Regions from separate parts of the Paenibacillus sp. J31R30 genome, predicted to be linked through region 1. Evidence: riboswitches for the same ligand, from Rfam matches in the RefSeq annotation. Region 1 holds a riboswitch; each other region holds the start of a gene.
What was found. A riboswitch is a leader RNA that binds a small molecule or an ion and turns the genes downstream of it on or off. The one in region 1 is predicted to bind cobalamin.
Positions count from the first base shown of each region.

Region 1 (7,839 bases):
CTCATGATGGATAGGTTCAATCGTGTTAATCAAGGTATGTAATCTGTTCATCCTTATCATCCTCCGGTATTCAATTATTTCCCAGGCTGTAAGATAATCTGCGGCACTTCACTTACGGGGTGCTTCAATACAATCGGCTCTGTCCCGTACACTTCTGCAATTCGTTCACTCGTTATGATTTCTTCTGGCGTTCCAATGGCGGTTACCCGCCCCTCATGTACGATCATCAATCGCGTGCAGTATTGCGCCGCCAAATTCAAGTCATGCAGCACAGCTACGACCGTAAGCGCCGACTCCTGCTGCCAATTTCGAATATAATCCATCATTTGAATTTGATAGCCGATATCTAGAAAGGTGGTTGGCTCATCCAACATAAGCAAGCTCGGCTGCTGCGCCATCACTTTAGCTAGTGCAACACGCTGACGCTCTCCTCCGCTTAAACGCTCAATTGTTCGATCTACGAGCGCTTCTAGTTCAAGCTTTGTAATAATCGCATCTATCAGTCCATCTGCTTCCTTCGAATCCTCGCCAAGCCAACTTTGGAACGGATATCGCCCCATCTCAATGACTTCACGAACCGTAAATCCAACGGGGGGCAAAGCATCCTGCTGAAGAACTGCGAGCCATTTGGCCAGCTCCTTTCGCGAATACGAAGATACCTTCTGACCCTTTAAAAGCACACTGCCCTTCAAAACAGGATCCATGCCTGATAAAAGTCGCAGCAAAGTAGATTTACCGCTGCCATTGGGACCAATAATCCCGAAGAACTCCCCCTGCTGAACCTCAAAACTTATCTGATCCAAGACTTGTTGTTCCTGAAAACTCTGAAAGAGCTGCTCCACTTTAATCATCGTTATCAACCTCTTAACGTTTTCTTATCTTTATGGAGCAGGTAAGCAAAAAACGGTGCACCTAGAAACGCCGTGATAACCCCTAACGGAATTTCCGTAGGACTAAGCAGCGTGCGAGCTAGGGTGTCTGCCCATAATACATAAATCCCCCCGCCAATCGCGGATAAGGGAATAATCAATCGATAATCTGGACCAACCAGCAGACGCACTAAGTGCGGTACGATCAGTCCAACGAAGCCGATAACCCCTGCCACAGATACAGCAGCTGCAGTAATCAACGTAGAAGCGATCAACACAATTAACTTCGTACGCTCCACATGAACGCCAAGATGAGCAGCTTGGCGCTCGCCCAATGCAAGCAGATTTAACGATCTCGCATAGCTTAGAAGAATGACTAGGCCGATCAAGAGATATGGTGAAATCATATACGTATATGACCATCCTCGCATCGCTAGACTGCCCATCAGCCAAAAAATAATCTCATTAATCGTTTGATTCGAAATGGATACCAAGAACGATACGAACGCGCCTAGGAATGCTTGCATCACGACGCCGGATAAAATCAGCGTTTCCATCTTCAGTTTCCCTTCAATCATGGCCAGCTTCAAGACCAAGAACAAGGAAGTTAACCCCGTCACGAAAGCTACAATCGGGATCGACCATTGTCCGAACCAGGCCAATTGCAGCCCAAAATAGATAAGAAATGCAGCACCTACCGATGCCCCTGATGAGACACCAAGCGAGTAAGGATCGGCGAGCGGATTGCGCAGAACCCCTTGGAATCCAGCGCCAGCTATGGAGAGCACGGCCCCAACAAGAATACCCAGCAGCACACGCGGGATTCGTACTTTATTCATAATTTGTTCGGATGACTGCGGCCAGTTCACCTCGATGTGACTTCCTATCCAAGGCAGATGCTTTGCCAGTATCCCCACAATATGCGAAATAGGAAGCTGAGCTGAACCTATGGATAAACTCACAACAATAGAAAGAAGAAGGAGTATAACGCCTACTCCTCCTCCTAGCATCAATTTTCTTTTCATTATTTCACCAGTTCAGGATAGATGCCTTTCGCCATTTCCAATAAACCATCCGTCAATCTCGGACCTGGGCGGCTTACCAAGTTTTGGTCGAGCCCTATCACACGTTTATTTTTCACGGCATCAATGGCATCCCACCCACCGCGCGTACGAATGATTTCTTCTAACGGCTTCTTGCTCTTGAAGTCCACAATCCCATTTGCGAATAAAATGACATTTGGATTCTGTTGAATGATCTTTTCTTCGCTGATTTCGTACCAACCTGCTTTATCGTTAGCAACGTTGATGCCACCTGCGATATTGATCAATTCATCCATGAATTCTCCGCTTCCCACAGTCCAGCCTGGTGCAAATTCCATATATACTTTTTTCTTATTGGGCTGCTTCACGTCTTTCACAGCATCGACGACCTTCTGACGATCTGCTTTCATTTTAGTGACAACCTTTTCCGCTTGCTCCTGATGATCCGTAATGAGTCCGAAGGTTTGAATGTTATTAATGGCATCATCTAACGTTTTGGGCTCAACTTTAAACACATTAATGTTCAATGCACGAAGCTTCTCTACGGATTCTGCACTCATGGAAACACCAGTGAACACAAGATTGGCATTGGAAGCAATAACGGCCTCCATATTGGGTTTGGTGATGCTGCCTAGCTTCGGCTTCGATTTAGCCGCTTCTGGATAATCATCGAAGTCAGATACGCCCACAATATTCGCTTCTAGTCCAATTGCAAATAGTGCTTCTGTCTCTGACGGGGAGACCGATGCTATACGTTCTGGGGCTTTGTCGAAAGTAAATTCTTTACCTGTTGCATCCTTCACTTTCAATGGGTATGTCGTTTTCTTCGCTGCGGCAGGCGCTGAAGATGTAGTCGTGGTTGGTGCCTTCGTCCCCTCACCGCCAAGTTTCGATGGATCCGAGATTTCTGTTTCCTTTTTGGCACATGCTGCTAAAGAAATCGCTGTTGCAACCGCTAATGTGAGAATAAGACCTTTCTTGATCCTGCTTTGTGTCATCAAATAAACCCTCTTTCTTCTTCATTCATTTTCGTTTTCGTTTCCATGCCAATTGAAAAAAGTCCCCTTGTTCACTAGGAACAAGGGGACGATAAATCGCGGTATTGGGCAACGGACCTACGTACGCTGCTTCCTGATTTAACGCGATCCTTTTCCTCGAAGGATGTTGTAACGGCATCATAGGCAGGTATCCTGACTCTCCAGACTTTCGCAAGACTGGATTACAGTGGCGGGACCGTGCCGGATTTGAACCGGCTTCCCCTAAACGAATAACCTTCCATTCGGAAGCTTATTCGTACCTATGATTGCAAATTATACGATCAAGCTATTTGTCGATTATAGACGTTCTCTTACTTTTGCGCAATGATTTTGATGACTTTCAAAGCCTCGTCCATTTTCGGAGCATTCTGAGGAATGAACGCGTACAAACCTTTGCCTTCATAGCCTTGCTCTTTCATCCATTTATTCCCTGTAAGCGGAATACCATATAGATGCTTCTCTGCGGACTTGCCTTCTTCTTTGATTTCGATAACCCCATCAGGGTAATCTGCCGGATTAATCGTGTTGTCTAATGAAACGAATCCCGCTTGGTTACTCAAGCCTTTGAACTGTTCTTCTCCCAAGATGAAGATCCCATTCCCACCAGCAGCCAGCTCGACAATCATTTTTTCCATTGAAAAAATAGGGGATGTATTCAGCTTCACAGTAGGCAATTCGCCTACCTTAGCTTTCAAGGAAACTTCCATCTTCTCTGCCGCTTCACTTGGAAAACCATTAGGTCCCATAATAAATACGGAAACATCTGCTTTCGGTCCACCACATGCAGTAAGCGCCAGCATCATGCCTAACAATACAACGAATAGCCATTTCGCCTTCATGTAAGTATTTCCCTCCGTCGTGTACTCTCTCTTATCGATAGTCGCCAGAAAAGTCGGTTTTCACCGACTTTTCTTTCCAGATGTCATATATTCATTTATTTTTTGATCCAGCATCGTGCTTAATTCAACAACTTCATCAGATGTCATTTCTCTGCCTTCCATGACCATCTGTTCCATTTTACGGCGCAATGTGTTGATCTCTTCTTCTAGTAAAGTTAGGGAATTTTGCTTCTTGGCATGTCTGGTCAGCCAACGCTGTCCGAACTCTTGCTCACGAATTTGAAATTGCTTCTGAAAGTTAGTAAGCTGATATTCCATAAAAGCCACGCTCATCCCTCCTCACTATAAGAATACCAGTTTTAATCGCCTATGAATATATGAATTTGTTACAAAAATATATTGCAAAAGTTATAATTTCCTTAAAAAATTACCAATTCTTTCTAGTGCTTCGTTAAGTTGGGAAACGCTGTAAGCATATGAGCAACGCAGGAAACCTTCCCCGCCTAATCCAAATACATCCCCAGGCACAGCAGCAACTTTTGACTCGTATAAGAGACGCTGTGCAAACTCATCGGAGGTTAATCCTGTAGCCACAATACTTGGGAACGCGTAGAATGCGCCCTGTGGTTCATGGCATTCAAGTCCTACCTCACGGAAGCCTCTAACAACCAATCGTCTCCGTTGATTGTAAGATTCGATCATGCGATCTTTCTCTTCCAATCCATTCGTCAACGCTTCATGTGCAGCTACTTGGCCCATGACTGGCGCGCACATGACCGTATACTGGTGAATCTTGGTCATCGCCGAGATTAGCTCTCGGTGACCGCAAGCATACCCCATCCGCCAGCCTGTCATGGCAAAAGCCTTGGAGAATCCGCTAACGAGAATCGTCCGATCCTGCATCCCTGGAACCGCGGCGAAACTCACATGCTTCTGACCGTACGTTAACTCTGCATAAATCTCATCGGAAATGACGATCAGATCGTGCTCTTCGACAACTTTGGCAATCGGCAGCCAGTCCTCATAAGTCATTATGCCGCCTGTTGGATTGCTTGGGTAGCAAAGAATCAAAATTTTGGAACGTGGCGTAATCGCATCACGAAGTGCCTTTTCCGTTAGCTTGAATTGATCCTTGGCGAACGTTTCGATACCAACTGGCACACCGCCACTAATGGCTGTGATTGGCGAGTAGGAAATATAACAAGGCTCCGGAATCAGAATTTCGTCCCCCGGTGTAATCAGTGAGCGCAGCGCCAAATCGATAGCCTCACTGCCGCCAACCGTCACGAGCACTTCATTCGATGGCTCATATTTGACCTTAAACGATGTATACAAATAGTTCGCAATGGCTTCGCGGAGCTCAGGGATACCAGAGTTTGGCGTATATTTGGTTCTGCCGCGCTCCAAGGAATGAACAGCAGCTTCGCGAACGTGCCATGGTGTGGAGAAATCCGGTTCACCAACACCCAGGGAGATAATATCCTCTTTGCTATTGCTTACAAGATCAAAAAATTTACGAATGCCTGAAGGCTTCATTTCACGTACAGCAGGAGCGAGGTAGTCCTGCATGGATTTTTTACTTGTTTGAATAGTCTCATCCTTGATCATACGCTACCTCTTCCTTACGGCGAAACAAGCATCCGATGATCATCTTCCTGATCTTCGAAAATAATGCCGTCTTGTTTGTATTTTTTCAAAATGAAATTTGTTTTCGTGGAAAGAACTCGATCAATCGGCGACAACTTGTTGGATACGAATGAAGCAACCTGTTTCAATGAACTTCCTTCAATCTCGACAAGTAAATCGTACGCTCCTGACATCAGATAAACCGATTTGACTTCCGGATATAAGTAGATCCGTTCCGCAATCGCATCAAACCCGCGCCCGCGCTCCGGCGTAATTTGCACTTCAATTAGGGCGGTAACCTTTTCGTCATCTACTTTGCTCCAGTTCACGACTGTCGCGTATTTGACGATGACCTTATCCGCTTCCATCTCGCTTATCGCTCGCGCAACTTCGGCCTCCGCCGTTCCTAACATGGTGGCGATCAGATCCGCGCTCCTGCGGGCGTCTTCCTTTAGTAAATCGAGAATTTTAAGCTTCAAAGTATCCATGGTTAAACCTACCTTTCTGAAATATGTTTCGTTCATCCATTCATCTTACAATGAATCACTGTCCTAATTCAATTACTGATCGAGGAAGAAAGGCAGAATATTTATATATATTTGAAAATTCCACTTCCATTGGCAAATTAAAAAGCCACTGGATGACGCTCCACGTGGCTTTCCGATTGTCTTACTTATCTCATTACTTAGTTAAAAAAGATCCATACTTAAATACCGTTCACCCGTATCTGGTGCAATACAAAGCACTCGTTTGCCTGCCCCAAGCTTCCTCGCAACCTGAATGCCTGTCCACACGGAGGCGCCAGCAGAAGGTCCGACCAGGATGCCTTCTTTGCTTGCTAGATCCCTCATCGTTTGAATCGCATCTTCATCCGACACTTGTACAATTTCATCATAGATACTTGTGTTCAAAATAGCAGGAACAAAACCTGGACTTGTTCCGACTAGCTTATGAGGTCCCGGGCTTCCACCAGAAAGTACAGGCGATCCCTTGGGTTCTACCACATATATTTGGATATTCGGCAGATGTTCCCGAAGCACTTCACCAGTCCCTGTAATCGTACCGCCCGTACCCGAGGTGGCAACGAATGCATCTAAACGCCCTTCCATTTGCTGCAAAATTTCCGGTGCCGTCGTTATTCGATGAATACTCGGATTCGCTGGATTTTCAAACTGCTGTGGAATAAAGCTGCCGGGAATTTGATCCCGCAGCTCCACAGCCTTAGCAATGGCACCTGGCATCCGCAAAGCAGCTGGCGTTAGCACAACTTCGGCACCGTAAGCCTTCAAGATATTTATGCGCTCTTTACTCATATTATCCGGCATAATCAAAATCGCTTTATAGCCCTTAGCCGCCGCGTTCATCGCAAGACCAATGCCTGTATTTCCGCTAGTAGGCTCAATAATCGTCGCACCTGGCTGAAGGAGTCCTGACTTCTCAGCCTGATCTATGAGATTCCATGCAGCCCGATCCTTCACGCTTCCGCTCGGATTGAAGTACTCCAGCTTCACATACAACTCAGCAGCTTCCGGTTCCAATAAACGGTTAATCCTCACTGCGGGGGTATCTCCGATTAGCTCTGTGATGCTGTTAACCATCTTTTTGGACAATGGTGCCCCCTCCTCATTTCACAATTCTGCTACTCACATTTTCATGTGGAAACCTAGTCCCTGTCAAGACTTGGATGCGGGCAGCTGATTTCTAATGAACACCCATGAGAAGAAGGTAGAACTTCCGATGACCAATAGCAGTACATTGATTACTAGGGGCTCCTTGCTCCATGAGATCACACAGATAAATAACAGCACGCCGCATACGCGTCCCACATTCAGTGAAAGCTCACGCAGGACAATGTATTCCTCCCGTTGCTTTGCACTCTCATCATCGGATCCAATTAAGTCAAAGACAACTGAAATCATAGGTATGGAGTACATGGGGAAAAAGAGTGCAGACCCTATCCCAAACATCAGTAAGGTACTGTATGTGATCTTCCAAAAGAAAGGCAGAATCACGAGAACAACCATAACTGACCCAATGAACATACTCATTTTGCGGAAAGATGGCCGGATGAATCGACCTGCTGCCCAGAAGCTAACCAGCGCAACGGATGACGTAATGAGAGCAAAGTTACCTAAGCTTGCTTCACTTGACGTGGATATGTATACCAGTAACCCAATCATAAAACCAAATACACCCTCGCGTACTCCTTGAAAAAGTAAGGCCAAACTTACTCGCTTCCAAGGCGTTTCAGGTTGTCTAAGTATCCGCAGCGGCAGCAGCCACTCGTAATTCCCGCTTAATTTTCTCTTTTTTAGAAAAAAACTAATTACAACGCCTAACACAAATATGCCTAGTGAAATTGAAAAGATGAGTCGATAACCTGCTCCATCACCTAGGTTGACAATGAGCAAACCTGAAATCCATG
Region 1 covers NZ_JCAUAV010000009.1:14,132-21,970, forward strand. Annotated here, with positions in the region: gene cobT (nicotinate-nucleotide--dimethylbenzimidazole phosphoribosyltransferase) at 1-51, opposite strand, end outside; gene AC58QO_RS24305 (heme ABC transporter ATP-binding protein) at 75-851, opposite strand; gene AC58QO_RS24310 (FecCD family ABC transporter permease) at 857-1,894, opposite strand; gene AC58QO_RS24315 (ABC transporter substrate-binding protein) at 1,894-2,910, opposite strand; cobalamin riboswitch at 3,076-3,228, opposite strand; gene AC58QO_RS24320 (hypothetical protein) at 3,261-3,788, opposite strand; gene AC58QO_RS24325 (aspartyl-phosphate phosphatase Spo0E family protein) at 3,849-4,106, opposite strand; gene AC58QO_RS24330 (aminotransferase class I/II-fold pyridoxal phosphate-dependent enzyme) at 4,197-5,396, opposite strand; gene AC58QO_RS24335 (Lrp/AsnC family transcriptional regulator) at 5,411-5,902, opposite strand; gene cysK (cysteine synthase A) at 6,104-7,024, opposite strand; gene AC58QO_RS24345 (MFS transporter) at 7,088-7,839, opposite strand, start outside.

Region 2 (7,839 bases), on a different contig from region 1:
CATTGCATCTCTTTTTGGAATTCGATGCCTTTGGCGGATGTAAACGACTCAAGTGCCTGAAGGACGGTCGCGCCCACTGTGCTGCCCTCGGCAATACGAGATTCTGGCCCCTCAATACGAATACTCACTTGCGGAGTTGCTAACGTCGGTTCAAGCCCTGGTAATGATTTGGTGAAATCATATAATCGCTCTTCCCCAGTGCTGTCTCGAAAAATCTTGTAGGCTACTATGGCCTGCAAAGCTTGTTCGGTTGCCATTCCGTTAGAATTTGCAGCATCCATGGTATGTTTAAAGCCACCATCTTCCACACGGAATTGCAAGAGTCTTTCTACTAAATTCACACCGCTATTCGCTGTATAATTAGGTCCCGTCGGATCTACTCCAGCTGAGGTTAAAGCAATAATCGCTTGGGAAATACTCTCGCTGCTCTCACTGCTCCAAGCAGTTGGGAGCCCCCCGCTTTCCAGTTGATGGTCAGATAACCAATTAGCTGCATGATCAATGTTATCCGCTACGGCTGGGTTGCTACGATAAGGAGCAAGTGCGATTAAAGCCATCGCCGTAATGTCAGAGTCGCTCATATCGCCAAATAAGGAGAAACCACCATCTGTATGCTGCTTAGATATAAGCTCATTAAAAAGCTTTTCTCTTGTCCATAAAGCATTATCAGGTATTTGATAATTTTTAGAGTCTAGCGCGATTAACGCATAAATAAGTCCATTGGTACCATTCGTGGCCATCTGGCTATAGTTATATAATTTCTCTATGAGGTTATATCCGGCAACATTTGTTGCATCGCCACCAGCTACCGTAAAACCTAAAATCGTACGACTTAAGTCAGTTACCGGGTCAAACTCCCCTTGAACTCCACTAACATAGTTTACTAAGTGTTGGTAGTAGGATTCTGGCAGCTTCTGCCCTGATCTTGCTAGACCAATGGCAATCCAGTCATCTATAACCCCTACTCCTTTAGCTCCTGTAAAATAATTTGAAGCAGTATCAATAGCCGTATTTATCTCAGCCAATGACGGTTTATCGTCGTTAGGCAAAGATGGAGCCGCCATTTTTATTCTTTTCCAAACACTATCTCCAGTAATTAGATCTCCTAAAGCAATAATCGCTTGATAGGAAGCGATCGAATCTACACCCAGCGAAGTTTTATACTTAAATCCACCATTGGTACTCTGGTATTGAGACAAGGTATCAATTGGCGTTTTACTGCCTGCTATCCAGGCGGGGCTTGTCAGATCCTCTCCTGCGGCAACTAAACCGGAAATAACGGTTGCATCCGTATTTCCGTTATCATTACCCCAGCCAGCAGCAAACACCCCTGTTTGCAACTGGATGCTTTTCAAATAATGGATTGCCTTCGCAATCGCATCATTAGCGCCCTCAATTTCTCTGGAGCCGGTAAGAGCAATAAGCGCCATGCCTGTATAGTCTGCTAAGCTGCCAAAGGAACCGCTCACTGATTGCATGGCAATCAGCTTCTGAACTGCGCCTTTTTTATCGTATGGCGTAGCCGGATTCGTACGATTATAAATGTTCTCCGCATTAGCCGCATTTAAGGCGATAATCGACCACATTTGCTGATTGCTTAAAGAAGAGAACGAGCCTCCTGTACCTTGCTTGCTTCTCACAAACTCTTCAATAATATTTTGCCCACTCGGTGTTTGATACGGGTTTTTACCTGAACTGATCAAGCCCAGAATAAGTCCAGCATAATCCGTAGGTTGTGAAGCCGTTAACTGTCCTGTATAGGAAGGGAACGTATAACCGTTAACAGATCCCCAACCGCCGAAAACCGCACCTAAATCCCACCAGGAAGTCAGATTTTTATTTTTTACGACATTATAGTAATTTTGGGATTGGTTGAGTAAGTAACCAGCTGTAATCTTATCGATGGAAGCAATGACTCTAATCGTGAAAGGCTTAATTAATGTGGCTCCGCCTTTGGTAATGGTTGCATTCAGGCTAACGACCTTATTATCCGCAGGGAACACAGGCCGGTTAACAATTCCGCTGGAAGTCACTGCTGCGTCGTTCGATGACCATGTTATGGTTGAACCAAATGACCCCGCTATTGGTAACGAGAGGTTATTGGTCGTATAGCTGGTATCGCCGAGCGATAAAAAAGCATAATCAAGATCAACGGCCCCTTGATCGGCAGTAACATCTACGTCGTATTTAATTTTATCCCATACGCTTACACCCGAGACTATTTGGCTTAAAGCGATGATCGCATTTTGCGTTGCGGTGGCATTAACTGTGCCGTTAGTTAGGTTGGCCACTGTACTTGCAAATCCACCAGCTGCCAACTGGTATTTGGCGAACACACTTAACGGATTGACACCATTGACTGTCCAGTCACTGCTAGTCACATCAATGCCAACCGAGGTTAATGCCATAACAGCATTAGAAGTATCCGCCATATTGGAGCCAAAACCGCCTACAAAGTCACCTGAGCTTTTTTGTTGTGTTTTGATATAGGCTACGGCTTTTTGAATCGCTGCATCTACGCCATTCATTTCTCTGGCACCTGCCAGTGCGATTAAAGCAGGGCTCGTACTACTGAGATTGCTCCCAATTGCTCCGCTTGTAGCATTTTGCTTACTAATGATCCAGCTAATTGCAGCTGATTTATCATAAGCTTTGGCGGAAGCCAATTTACCTTCGTTGTAATATTGTGAAGCGTTGGCCGCATTAAGTCCGATAACTGCCCACGCATGGATAGCAAGATTGCTGCTATCGAAATATCCATTCGCATTTTGTTTCTCAACTAGCGCCTGCACCAAATTTTGTCCGGTCGCTGTTTTATACGGATTCCCGCCTACGGACAGCACGCCTAAAATGCGATCCCCAAACCCGGAGGCAGTATTGCTTGTGAAATCTTGCCCGAATTCAACAGGCAACGTATATCCTGTAAAATCACTTCCCCATGCTCCTCTAAAAGACAGTGTGTCTAGGAAGTTGCCCATAACCTTATTCGTTGTACTATCATAATAATTTTTGGCATTCGCCAAATAAACATTGGCAGAGACCGATGTTTCCGAACCTGTATCTGTAGCAGCCAAAGCCTGCTTACTTGAGACGAACAATGTCCCTAATGAAGAAAATAAGAGCATAAAAGACATAAACAGTGCGATAAACGATTTTGACATATAACGACGAATCATCTGCATACCTCTTTCCCTTACTAATTTGTAAACGAAAAAAAACACCTTTCCCTGAGTAACAGAGGAAAGATGTCTTTGTAAGAATGCATGTTAATCCAACGATTAAACATTCTTTTTGGCAAATGCAAAGAAACATCTTCCTCCCATCCTCGTGGGAAAAAAAATAGAATACTTACAAGGCAGGTCTCCTGGCTTCGCTTCATCGCTTATACAATCTCCTTCCCCTCTTGTTATCGAGAGTGGCTATAATTGTAAGCTCAGCGTTACAGTGGCGGGACCGCATCGGATTTCAACCGAACTTCCCTTTTAAGCTTCCGCTAGATTCAGCAGAAAGCACCTAATAAGCTAATTTATGAAATTGTCTGTAATCATGACGAATTGTACATGACTTCATCGTAATAGACAATCCTTTTTTTCAAAACAAAAAAAAGGCAACCCCATCAGGACACACAGCCCTGCGGGATTACCTTCCTCTTTTACCCGTGCAATCCGTAAATTAATACTTACAAATGCTACGCGTAATGATAACTAGCAAAATGAAAAGTACTAGGATACTAGCAGCCGAATTGTTTTTCGGAGGACAAGCAACTGCTTGCGTGTGAACTGGTTTTGGGAATACAAATTCAGTTTGTTGGTAGGACGCGTGCAAGTGGATCGGTTGATGCATAATAGGCGCAGGAGCTGGAAGCGGAGTCGGCATCGGCATTGGCATCGGGGTTGGCATTGGCATTGGCATTGGTTGCATTGGGTAATTCGGAACTTTTATATGTTCCATGAGAGAGCACCTCCTTCATATTTTCCTTACAGGGACTTTCACAAGCTTGCGGTTTAACTTGAAAGTTATTGTTGAAGTTGGGTGAATAGCTTACAACATCAGTCTATGGGGAACCACCTACGTTGCACACGGTAAACACCCAGTTACTTAATAAATTGGGTGGGTGTCATGGGCGAACGAGCATATGCGCGAAACAACATACGAATTAGGCTTAGCCAGCTAGCTTTGGCAACTGCCGCTCATCACCACAGCCTCTCCCATTCCAGCACAAAAAAGGGACGCTCCAGCCATAAATATAGCGGAGCCTCTCTTGAATGCAGCTGTGAAGGCTGCAAAAGTGCAAAAAGACAACCTTTTCTAGCGGCTTGACCGCTCGATCTAAAATACGTGCAAAAAGGCAACTATTTCCTCCGTCACGCCTCTTCTGAGCACCTTTTCGGTCCAAAAGGTTGCACTTTCGCACTTATTTCCCTCCGTTTCGCTCATTTCCCTGAAAATAAGTGCCTTTTAGCAGCTTTGACCACTTACGCGGTCATTTCAAACCTAGTTCACAGATTTCACCTGAACACCCTCTCACAAAAAAAACCGCCCCCTCATCGAGGGAGCAGTCCTACTAGCCTTACACGTATGGGTTATTCTCACGTTCGAAGCCGATCGTTGTTTTCGCGCCGTGCCCCGAATAGACGATGACATCGTCGTCCAGCAGGAACAACTTATCCTGAATGGAATCCAGCAGGGTATTGTTGTCTCCACCGAGGAGGTCGGTACGACCGACCGACAGCTTAAACAGCACGTCACCGCTGAACAGGTGATTCTCATACAAGAAGCTCACGCTGCCAGGAGAGTGGCCTGGGGTGTGAAACACTTTGAGCTGGATGCCCAGAAACTCCAGTGTTTGCCCTTCATCCAGCGCGAATTCCGCAGGATCCGTAACAATCGGAGCGCCAAGATCAGGCCAGCGTGCGGAGCCATTTTTCTTCGGATTCGTCAGCCAATCAGCTTCCAGGTCGTGAATATACACCGGACAGTTCTTGAGCTTACGAATTTCGTCTACACCACCGATGTGATCGAAATGCGCATGCGTCAGCAGAATCGCAACGATATCCATGTCGGCGATCTTTTTGATCAGCGACTTGGGATTCATGCCTGGATCGATAATAATACCTTGATTCGTCTCTGGATTCGACAGTAAGTATGCGTTCGTCTGAACCGGACCTAGAACGAAGGATTGAATGTTGATCATCGTGTTGCCACCCTCACTCTTAGAACGACTCGATCAATGAACGAAGTTCCTTCACAATAACAGCATGATATCCGTTACCTTCGCCATATTGACGGCCCATTTCGGCTCTGGCTACTTGAATTTTTTCGTTATAATCTGCCGCATCGCGATCTGGATTTTCTTTCTTGAATTGCGTCATAACCGCTTGCACGTTCTTAGGACGAGGACCCCAGTGTCCAAGCACGAAACCGCCTGTATCTGTGAAAATAACGATCGGAATCGCACGCCCGCCGCCTGTTAGGAACTGATCAATCACATCATAATTTTGCTCGATAATGAGAACTTCTGTCGGCACGCCGCTATTTTCCAAAGCCTTGAAAACAACAGGCACGTTGCGAACAACGTCTCCACACCAGTCAGCAGCAACAATCAAGCAACGAAGATCATCGCGATTATTGAGGGATTCGAAATATTCCTTATCCTCTTCATTGTCCCATGCGAAACCATCGTAATACGCTTGGAATTGCTCTTTATTTTTCTCCATACCATCGATAAACTGTTGCGGCTTCAAGCCTGTGCGCAGCTTACTAGCAAGATTCGTACTCATTGATTTCATCCTCCCAAGATCATCCATATTCTCTTTCATTGTATCAAAAGCAAACGAAACCGCCAAATACCTTGCTAGACTTTCGCTTTTCTTTTGAGATAAAATTGATAGCCTGCATACAAGATCGTCAGCACGACCGCTGCCAGAATCAAAGGTTTAATATAAGGCCCTGCATACTCGCCAATGGTCTCCCAGTTGTCCTTCAATTTCATGCCCAAATAAATATACAAAAAGGAGTAAGGAACTAGGGCTAGTCCCGTGTACAGGGAGAATTTGCCCAACGGCATTTTGGCCATTCCGCCTGGCAAAGAGATCGCATGACGTACAATCGGGATAAATCTCGCTGTAAAAATCATCCCCGTCCCATACCGGTTAAACCAGCTTTCCGCTACATCGATATGATGCTTGCTGATCAGCAAGTATTTGCCGTACTTCTCCAGAAACGGCCTGCCACCGTAGCGTCCAATCCAATACAAAACGATTTGAGCCAACGTCCCCCCGACGACCGCGCAAAGCATAGCCCCCACGAAGTTAATTTGGCCCTTGGATACGAGATACCCTGCATAAGCTAAAAGCAATTCGTTCGGAATCACCTCTAGCATCAGTCCAAGGAAAATCCCCCAGTACCCCAAGCCTTCCAAATACACCAAAACCGTATTAATCAAATCATGCATTCGTAACCCTCTCTTCGCTTCGCTTTCCATCCCATTCGTTGTAACCATACACTGCTAACTAATAAAAACTCTTATTTTAATGATCTCATCCACATTCTATCATAGACAGGCTCTCAACCACTACTTGTATGCAACTCATCGTTAAAATACGCAACAATATGCGATTTGCAGGCCTCTACAGGTGCGCTGAGCTCTTTGCCGGCGCGGTGTATCAACCCGTGTTCCAGCGGAATCGGCTGCTCCGTACTTACTCGGAGTAGATGACCTGCGTCAAGCTCCTTCTCCACGGAGGTGACAGGCAGCAAAGAGAGCCCCATGCCGCACATCATCGTCTGTTTGAGCATTTCCGTGCTATCGAAGGCCATTTCTGTAAAAGTAGCAAGCCCTTTGTCCGTCATCAGTACCTGCGAAGCCAATGATTGGTAGATACAGCGGCTGCCGAAGCCGATGACCTGCGTCTGTGCGATAGCTTCCCAGCCTTTCTGCTCGATGCGCTCCACTAAGGCGGGAGCTCCTACCCATACCAACTCATCCGTTAGCAGCGGGATAAAAGTAAGATTTCGCACCTTCGGATCTCGCGGCACGATGCCTAAATCCACGCGGTATGCCGATACCTCCTGGATAATGTCGCGTTGAAAGCCCGTTTCCAGCTGCAGCTGAATGTGCGGAAATTGCTCGAACAACGTTGGCAGCATCTTCGGTAGATGCGGCACGCAGAACGATTCCAGCGCACGCAGGCGCACCACGCCTTTGGGCTCCTGCAGACCTGTAAGCTTCTCTTGCAAAGATTCGCCCAACTGCAGGAAGCGATACGCATACGGCGCCACCTCTCGGCCAGCTGCCGTCAATTCAACCCCGCGCGGCAACCGCTGAAAGAGAGACTGTCCCAAAGTTTGCTCCAGTTGGAGAATATGCATCGTCACCGTGGATTGCACATAGCCAAGCTTCTGAGCGGCTTTGCTGAAGCTCTTTTCCTCCATGACTGTAACGAAGGTTTTCATACTTCGACCATCCAGCTGTTCTAGCATAACTAACGCACCACCCATCGAATTATCGAATACCAAATATCGAAATCATTCGTTATTCAAATATTTAATCTCATGATACCATCAGGGATATCACAATGAAAAGAGGCACACCCCATGTTCACTCGACTTCGGCCGCTCTCCCTCAAACTGATTCCTGGCATCGGCGGCTTCATCGCCATCCTGCTGTGCAGCCTGCTCGGCGACCTCGCCCGCACCTCGCTGCTGATGGCCCCCTTCGGCGCCTCCTGCGTCATCGCCTTCGCGCTCCCGCAGAGCCCGCTCGCCCAGCCCCGCAGCCTCATCGGCGGCCACGTGCTGAGCACGCTCGTCGGGCTCTGCGCCCTCAACGCGTTCGGC
Region 2 covers NZ_JCAUAV010000020.1:28,852-36,690, reverse strand. Annotated here, with positions in the region: gene AC58QO_RS31845 (S-layer homology domain-containing protein) at 1-3,176, opposite strand, end outside; cobalamin riboswitch at 3,338-3,532, opposite strand; gene AC58QO_RS31840 (hypothetical protein) at 3,673-3,951, opposite strand; gene AC58QO_RS31835 (MBL fold metallo-hydrolase) at 4,571-5,194, opposite strand; gene AC58QO_RS31830 (thioredoxin family protein) at 5,214-5,780, opposite strand; gene uptA (undecaprenyl phosphate transporter UptA) at 5,855-6,454, opposite strand; gene AC58QO_RS31820 (LysR family transcriptional regulator) at 6,568-7,482, opposite strand; gene AC58QO_RS31815 (HPP family protein) at 7,597-7,839, shown strand, end outside.
Region 2: it holds a riboswitch for cobalamin, as region 1 does, so the genes downstream of both, AC58QO_RS31845 (S-layer homology domain-containing protein) here and AC58QO_RS24315 (ABC transporter substrate-binding protein) in region 1, are expected to answer to the same signal.

Region 3 (7,839 bases), on a different contig from region 1:
TATATTAGGAAGATATCAATTCACTGCGGCTTTCTCTAAAGAGCTTGGCAGCCTCGACCATCACGCGTAGCGCAGCAATGGTCTCTTCTTTACCTCGTGTTTTCAAGCCACAGTCCGGATTAATCCAGAACAACTCTGGCTCTAACACCTGAAGAGCACGTTCAATCATTTCTACCATTTCTGTTACTGAGGGTACGCGCGGACTGTGAATGTCATAAACCCCAAGCCCGATTCCTTGGTCATACGTATGCTCCTCGAAGCTGTGGATCAGCTCACCATGACTTCGTGAGGTTTCGATCGAGATGACGTCGGCGTCTAGCGCGCGAATGGCATCAATAATGTCATGAAACTCGCAATAGCACATATGCGTATGAATTTGCGTCTCATCGCTTACGGTTGCCGTCGACAATCGGAAGGCGAGTACAGCCCAGTTCAGATAAGCTTGCCAATCACTTTTCTTTAATGGCAGACCTTCTCGCAGAGCGGGCTCATCCACTTGAATCATCTCAATGCCTGCTTGCTCCAGCGCTTCTACTTCGTGCTGCAGGGCCAATGCGATTTGGTAGGCAACCTGCTCGCGTGAAATATCGCTGCGTACGAAGGACCAGTTCAGAATCGTAATGGGTCCTGTTAGCATGCCTTTGACTGGCTTTGTAGTGAGTGATTGGGCAAATTTCGTTTCTTTGACCGTCATCTCTTGCACGAATTCCACATCGCCGAAAATAACAGGAGGTTTCACACAGCGTGAACCGTAGGATTGAACCCAGCCGTTGGAGGTAAATGCAAAGCCATCCAACTTTTCACCGAAAAACTCGACCATATCCGTACGCTCAAATTCCCCGTGTACAAGCACATCAAGTCCAAGCTCATCTTGGAGTTTAATCCACTCTGTAATCTGCTGTTGAATGAACGATTCATATTGCTCGGGCGTCCATTCGCCGCTGCGCCAATTTTTACGAGCATTCCGGACTTCAGCTGTTTGCGGAAAGGAGCCAATCGTTGTAGTCGGCAGGAAGGGTAGTTGCCATTTCGCTGCCTGAAGGCTTCTGCGCGTTGTGAAGCTGCTGTTTCTAGTGGAGCGTTGTTGACCGATATTTGCAATCGCTTGCTGGACGACAGCCTTATTTCGGTAGGAGGAGGCATTGAGCCTTGCAATGGCCGTTTGATTTATATCTAATTCCAATTGAATGAAATCTTGGCTGTGTTGAATGGCTTTTGTCAAGATAGAAAGCTCTGTCAGCTTTTCTTCAGCGAATGCTAGCGCATCCCGCAATACAGGCTCTAGTTTACTTTCTTTACGAGTTGAAACAGGAACATGCAGAAGGCTAGACGATGGCTGCAGCAGCATACGCTCATAGGGAACGATAGCTTCAAGCTGGGCAAGGAAAGCAAGCTGATTGCTCAAATCCGTCTGCCAAATATTGCGTCCATCCACAATGCCTACGCCAAGTACTTTATCCGTGGGGAAGCCATGTGTTTGAAGATTGCTCAAGTTCAACTCATACCCATGAATGAAATCTAATCCGATACCATGGACGGGAAGGGAAATAAGTTCCTCGTAATGATCGACAGCGTCAAAATACGTTTGCACCATCATTTTAAGTGTCGGAGCAGCTGCCGCAAGCGTACTGTAGATGTGTTTTACACGTCTAATATCTGCTGGACTCAGGGATTGCACGAGAATAGGCTCATCCAGCTGTACCCATTCCACACCTTCCTCCGTCAACTCTGTCAAAATACGTGAATAAAGCGGTAGAAATAACTCGATTAGCCCATCGATTTCTTCAGTTTTATAACCCTTAGCCAGCTTAAGAAAGGTAAATAGGCCAAGAACAACAGGCTTGCCGTTAATGCCTAGCTTTTGTTTAGCCTCTCTGTATGCCTCAAGCGGTTTGTTGATTGTGAGCGCTGGCCGTGCATCCTGTAACTCAGGAACGATGTAATGATAATTGGTGTTGAACCATTTGGTCATTTCACAAGCGGTTGCACCTTGACTGCCGCGAGCCATCGCATAGTAAGTGGCAAGTGGAACTTCGCCGCCTTCATACGGGAAGCGCTTTGGAACTAGTCCGAACATGGTGGACGTGTCCAGCACGTGATCGTACAGGCTGAAATCGCCTACAGGGATAAGGTCGATGCCTTTCTGCTGCTGCAGGCTTAGGTTCTGAAGTCGAATGTCCTCGATTTGCTTTGTAAAATCATGCTCATCCAGTTTGTCGGCCCAGAAGGCCTCCAGCGCTTTCTTCCACTCGCGGTTCTCGCCAATTCTTGGGTATCCTAAATTGCTATTGATCAGTGCACACATGGGATCATCCTCCTCAAATTTTGCTTCAAACGAATCACGGAAAATCAAAAAAAGGGCATCTCCAACCTTAATAAAAAAGGTTAAAGATACCCTGTGTATGTGTATACAGTGTTTACTATCTCTAACACCTCCCTATCTCCCGTAGGTAAAAACAGTGCTGTCAGAATTAGGCAGGTCTCCTGGCTCCAGAATCCTCGTCAAACGCTAGCCTTCCCGATCTTTCGATCAGTGGCACCTTAAGCGTCGACTCCTCTGTTACAGTGGCGGGACCGCGTCGGTATTACACCGAACTTCCCTTTTAAGCTCTCGTTTATTAGGCTAAACAAGAGCACCTATTCCCACAATATGCAATTGTTGAATACTATACATGAAATCTTTAAGTATGCAAAGAGTTTTGTTTTACATCGGCAGCTTCTCCATTTTTCAAAATTCTTCATTGAAAAATAAAGAGTTTAATTGGATCTGCCTGCGAAAAACAAAAAAGACCGCGATTTCTCGCGGCCTTTCCTTTTACATCTACGTCCCAGGAGGGATTCGAACCCCCGACCGCACGCTTAGAAGGCGTGTGCTCTATCCAGCTGAGCTACTGAGACATACCTCACTTCTTACCGCCTGGACATGATCCGTTTGGCGAAGCAAGAGTTATAATATCATATCGATTTATAAGAAGTCAACACTTCTTTTCATATTTATTTTTGCAATCATTTGGGTGATAGAGTAAACTGTCACAAGCGAGACCACGAACTGAGGTGATCCCTATGTCTGACCCTACGGCTAATAATGTCATTCTTTTTCCTAAAACAGAGAAGTACTACGAAGATGAGCTGACGAGGCTGTTGCGCTCCGAGCAATATAAAGAAGCACTCGAGATGCTTACATTCCTCCTGCAGTTTCCCAATGTCGAGTCGAGTAAATCCGAGCAATGGGAAGCTCTGCGCCACTGGCTGCTAACCATGTTTCCGGAAACGATGTTTCCAGCTACAGAGACAGAGGAAGAGGATTCGGAGGAAGAATCCGCCTTATTGCGACAGTACATTCATGATAAAGCAGCCTCGGATGATGGAGCATTCATACGCAAACTTCAAACCATGCTTCATGAGGGTACTTTAGAAGAACAAGTTAGTGCCTTGGAGCAGCTTGCTTATATCGATCAGTCCGAAGTGAGCCAATTCGTGAGGTCCTGGCTTTGCGAAAGGCCCAGACATCCTCATCTGCAATTCAAAGCCCTTCAGACGCTTAAACAAATGGGAGAGCATGGATTCATTGAGTTTCCCAAGCATGGTAAAACGGTTCTCGTCGAAATCGAGGAGACACCTCTGGCAGCGGAGGATTTTCCATTGCGAATTCGTGATATGATTCGCAGAGTCGGGGACATTAGTGAAATAAGCCAGCCTGACTTTGTCTACTTTGCAACTCAGACTTGGCAGGAGTTTCTTGCCTATGCGTATGGCACATCGATTTACACAGAGCTGCTTAGGACAGAAGAAAGTGCAGTAGACGTGTGGGCATCCGCGCTGCATGCGATTTTGCAGGATAAATTATTTGGTACGGTGGATCGAGAAGAGTTGCTAGAAACCTACGGAATAGTGGATGCCATGACGCTGCAATGGAAGCGGGCGCATAACGTGCTTAGCGCATTTGTGAAGCAATTTAGCCCAGATCCTAGCTAAGATCAAAGCTGGCTTGAAATGAAAATGTTATATGGTATAATAGAATGGTTATAATGAGCTTAACGTGAAAAATATATGTCATGGTACATTTTTGGAGGGGAAGGCATAAAATGAAAGCAAGTTGGGAAAAAATAGAGAAGAACGTTGGCGTTCTTGAAGTTGAAGTTGGGGCAGAACGTGTAGCAGATGCTTTGGATAAAGCATTTAAGAAGGTATCAGCGAAAGTGAATGTTCCAGGATTCCGTAAAGGGAAAGTGCCTCGTTCAATCTTTGAAGCTAAATTCGGTGTTGAAAGCTTGTATCAAGATGCACTAGATATCATTTTGCCAGAAGTTTACGTAGAAGCGATTGAAGAGGTTAAAATCGAGCCTGTTGATCGTCCTGAAGTAGATGTTGAGCAATTCGGTAAAGGTCAAGTCTTGAAATTCAAAGCTAAAGTAACAGTTAAGCCTGAAGTAGCGCTTGGCGATTACAAAGGTATCGAAGTAGAAGCGGTTAACGCTACTGTTTCTGAGCAAGAATTGAATGATGAGCTTGCACGTTTGCAACAACGTCATGCTGAATTGGTTGTTCTTGAAGAAGGACAAGCTGCTAACGGCGATGTCGTTATCATTGATTTCGAAGGATTCGTTGATGAAGTAGCATTCGAAGGCGGTAAAGCGGAGAAGTATTCCCTTGAGCTTGGATCTAACTCCTTCATCCCAGGCTTTGAAGAGCAACTAGTAGGTCTTGGTAAAGGCGAAGAGAAAGAAGTTAACGTTAACTTCCCTGAAAACTACCATTCCGAAGATTTGAAAGGCAAAGCGGCTGTGTTTAAAGTGAAACTTCACGATATCAAACGCAAAAACCTGCCTGAGCTTGATGATGAGTTCGCAAAAGACGTAAGTGAGTTCGATACACTTGTTGAGTACAAAGAAGAGCTTCAAAAACGTATGCAAGAGCGTAAAGAGAAAGATTCCGAAGCTGCACTTGAAACTGCAGTTGTTGAGAAAGCTGCTGCTAACGCAGAAGTTGAAATTCCAGGTTCGATGGTTGAAGCTGAGCTTGATATCATGGTGAAAGAATTCGAAAGACGTCTTCGCTCCCAAGGCATGACGCTTGAGATCTACTACCAGTTCTCCGGTCAAAACGAGAGCGCGTTGAAAGAACAAATGAAAGAAGATGCTGAGAAGCGTGTTCGTAACAACCTTGTTCTTGAAGCTATTGCAGCTGCAGAAAAAATCACAGTTTCCGATGAAGAAGTTGACGCGGAACTTGAGAAATATGCACCGTCCTACCAAAAATCAACAGCTGAGCTTCGTGAGCTGTTTGCTTCCAACGGATCTCTTGAAGGTCTTAGCAACGATCTAGTTATCAGAAAAACGGTTGATTTCTTGCTTCAAAATAGCAAGCATGTTTCCGCAGCCGTGTAAATAAGGTAAGTAAAGGCACGTACGCAAGCAACGTGCCTTTCTTTTACCCTAATTCACGTCCAAACTCCATAGTACATACGTATTACCGCTTACATAGCTGATTTCAGAAAAATGACATTGTTGACCAATCGTGTTAAACTGTAAATGAATCTCAAGTGAGAGAACATGGCGCTTGCCGCAAAAGGAGTTGGTACAATGAGTCTTATTCCTATGGTTGTAGAACAAGAGGCTCGTGGGGAGCGTTCCTACGATATCTACTCGCGTTTACTTAAGGACCGCATAATCTTCATCGGGACCGCTATTGATGACGATGTGGCTAATTTGGTCATTGCCCAGCTGCTCTTTTTATCCGCCCAGGACCCTGAAAAAGATATTCACTTATATATCAACTCACCTGGTGGGTCTGTTACGGCTGGAATGGGTATCTTCGATACCATGCAGTTTATTAAACCGGATGTATCTACGATTTGTGTAGGTATGGCCGCAAGTATGGGGTCTTTGCTGTTGACAGCAGGAGCCAAAGGTAAGCGATACGCGCTGCCAAATGCAGAAGTAATGATTCACCAACCGCTCGGCGGTGTTAGAGGTCAAGCAACCGATATCAAAATCCATGCGGATTGGATTATCAAGACCAAGCATAAACTCAACCAGATTTACGTGGACCGAACGGGACAGCCGCTTGAAAAGATCGAAAGAGACACCGACCGAGATAACTTTATGAGCGCTGAAGAAGCGAAGGCATACGGGTTAATCGACGAGGTTATCACTCGAAACGACTTGAAATAAAGGAGTGATCCCATGTTTAAATTTAACGATGAAAAAGGCCAACTCAAATGTTCCTTTTGTGGAAAATCCCAGGACCAAGTTCGTAAACTTGTTGCCGGACCGGGAGTTTACATTTGTGATGAATGTATAGAGCTTTGTACGGAGATTGTGGAAGAAGAACTAGGGCATGAAGAAGAGCTAGATCTGAAGGATGTTCCGAAACCAAAAGAAATTCGCAACATTTTGGATCAATACGTCATTGGTCAAGAACAAGCGAAGAAATCCTTGGCTGTTGCGGTGTATAACCACTACAAACGGATCAATTCCCAGAATAAACTTGAAGATGTTGAACTACAAAAAAGTAATATCGTCCTTTTAGGACCAACAGGTAGTGGTAAAACACTTCTTGCGCAAACCCTTGCGAAAATTTTGAATGTGCCTTTTGCAATTGCGGACGCAACTTCCTTAACAGAAGCTGGTTACGTGGGTGAAGATGTCGAAAACATCTTGCTCAAACTCATCCAAGCTGCTGATTATGATGTTGAAAAAGCAGAGCGCGGCATCATCTATATTGATGAGATTGATAAAGTTGCACGTAAATCCGAGAACCCATCCATTACACGTGATGTTTCCGGAGAAGGTGTACAACAAGCTCTTCTCAAAATTCTTGAAGGCACAGTAGCTTCCGTACCTCCACAAGGTGGACGTAAGCATCCGCATCAAGAATTCATTCAAATCGACACGACGAATATTCTCTTTATTTGTGGTGGAGCTTTTGACGGATTAGAGCAAATTATCAAACGCAGAATCGGTAAAAAAGTGATTGGCTTTAGCACAGATGGCGCGAAAGTTGATTTGAAACCAGGTGAATACCTATCCATGGTCCTTCCTGAGGATCTATTGAGATTCGGATTGATTCCGGAGTTCGTGGGTCGTTTACCGGTTATTTCAACACTAGAGCCGCTTGATGAAGCAGCGCTTGTGCGTATTCTTTCCGAGCCTAAGAATGCGCTCGTGAAGCAATACCAGAAGATGCTCGAGATGGATAACGTTTCGCTTGAATTTGATGCAGAAGCACTCGATGCGATTGCCAAAGAAGCGATTAAACGGAATACCGGTGCTCGTGGTCTGAGAGCCATCATTGAAAGCATTATGCTTGATGTGATGTTTGAAGTTCCTTCGAGAACGGATGTATCTTCTTGTGTCGTTTCCAAAGAAACGGTACAAAACAAGATCACACCTGTTTTGACAACCAAAGAAGGCGCACAGCCTACTGGTAAGAAAAAAGAAGAAAGTGCGTAACGCACAATTTCATATATGAACACACAGCCTCCAATCCAATTTCCATTTCTGGGAATTGGAGCGGAGGATGTTTGGTGTCATGGGGAGAGAAACCAAAATGTTCCATAGAAGAGATACCAGAGCCGTTCGGGTAGGCGATTTAACGATCGGTGGCAGTAACGAAGTGATCATGCAAAGTATGTGCACAACGAAAACGGCTGACGTTAAAGCGACAGTCGCGGAAATTCTTCGTTTAGAAGAAGCGGGATGCCAGCTTGTGCGTGTGACCGTTAACAATAAAGAAGCTGCTGAGGCCATCAAGGAAATCAAGAAGCAAATTCATATTCCGCTGGTCTCTGACATTCACTTCGATCATCGTTTGGCGCTTGCCGCGATTGAGAATGGG
Region 3 covers NZ_JCAUAV010000006.1:230,049-237,887, reverse strand. Annotated here, with positions in the region: gene metE (5-methyltetrahydropteroyltriglutamate--homocysteine S-methyltransferase) at 5-2,305, opposite strand; cobalamin riboswitch at 2,457-2,656, opposite strand; tRNA gene AC58QO_RS21525 (tRNA-Arg) at 2,825-2,898, opposite strand; gene AC58QO_RS21520 (hypothetical protein) at 3,064-3,975, shown strand; gene tig (trigger factor) at 4,086-5,387, shown strand; gene clpP (ATP-dependent Clp endopeptidase proteolytic subunit ClpP) at 5,583-6,173, shown strand; gene clpX (ATP-dependent protease ATP-binding subunit ClpX) at 6,186-7,454, shown strand; gene ispG (flavodoxin-dependent (E)-4-hydroxy-3-methylbut-2-enyl-diphosphate synthase) at 7,552-7,839, shown strand, end outside.
Region 3: it holds a riboswitch for cobalamin, as region 1 does, so the genes downstream of both, metE (5-methyltetrahydropteroyltriglutamate--homocysteine S-methyltransferase) here and AC58QO_RS24315 (ABC transporter substrate-binding protein) in region 1, are expected to answer to the same signal.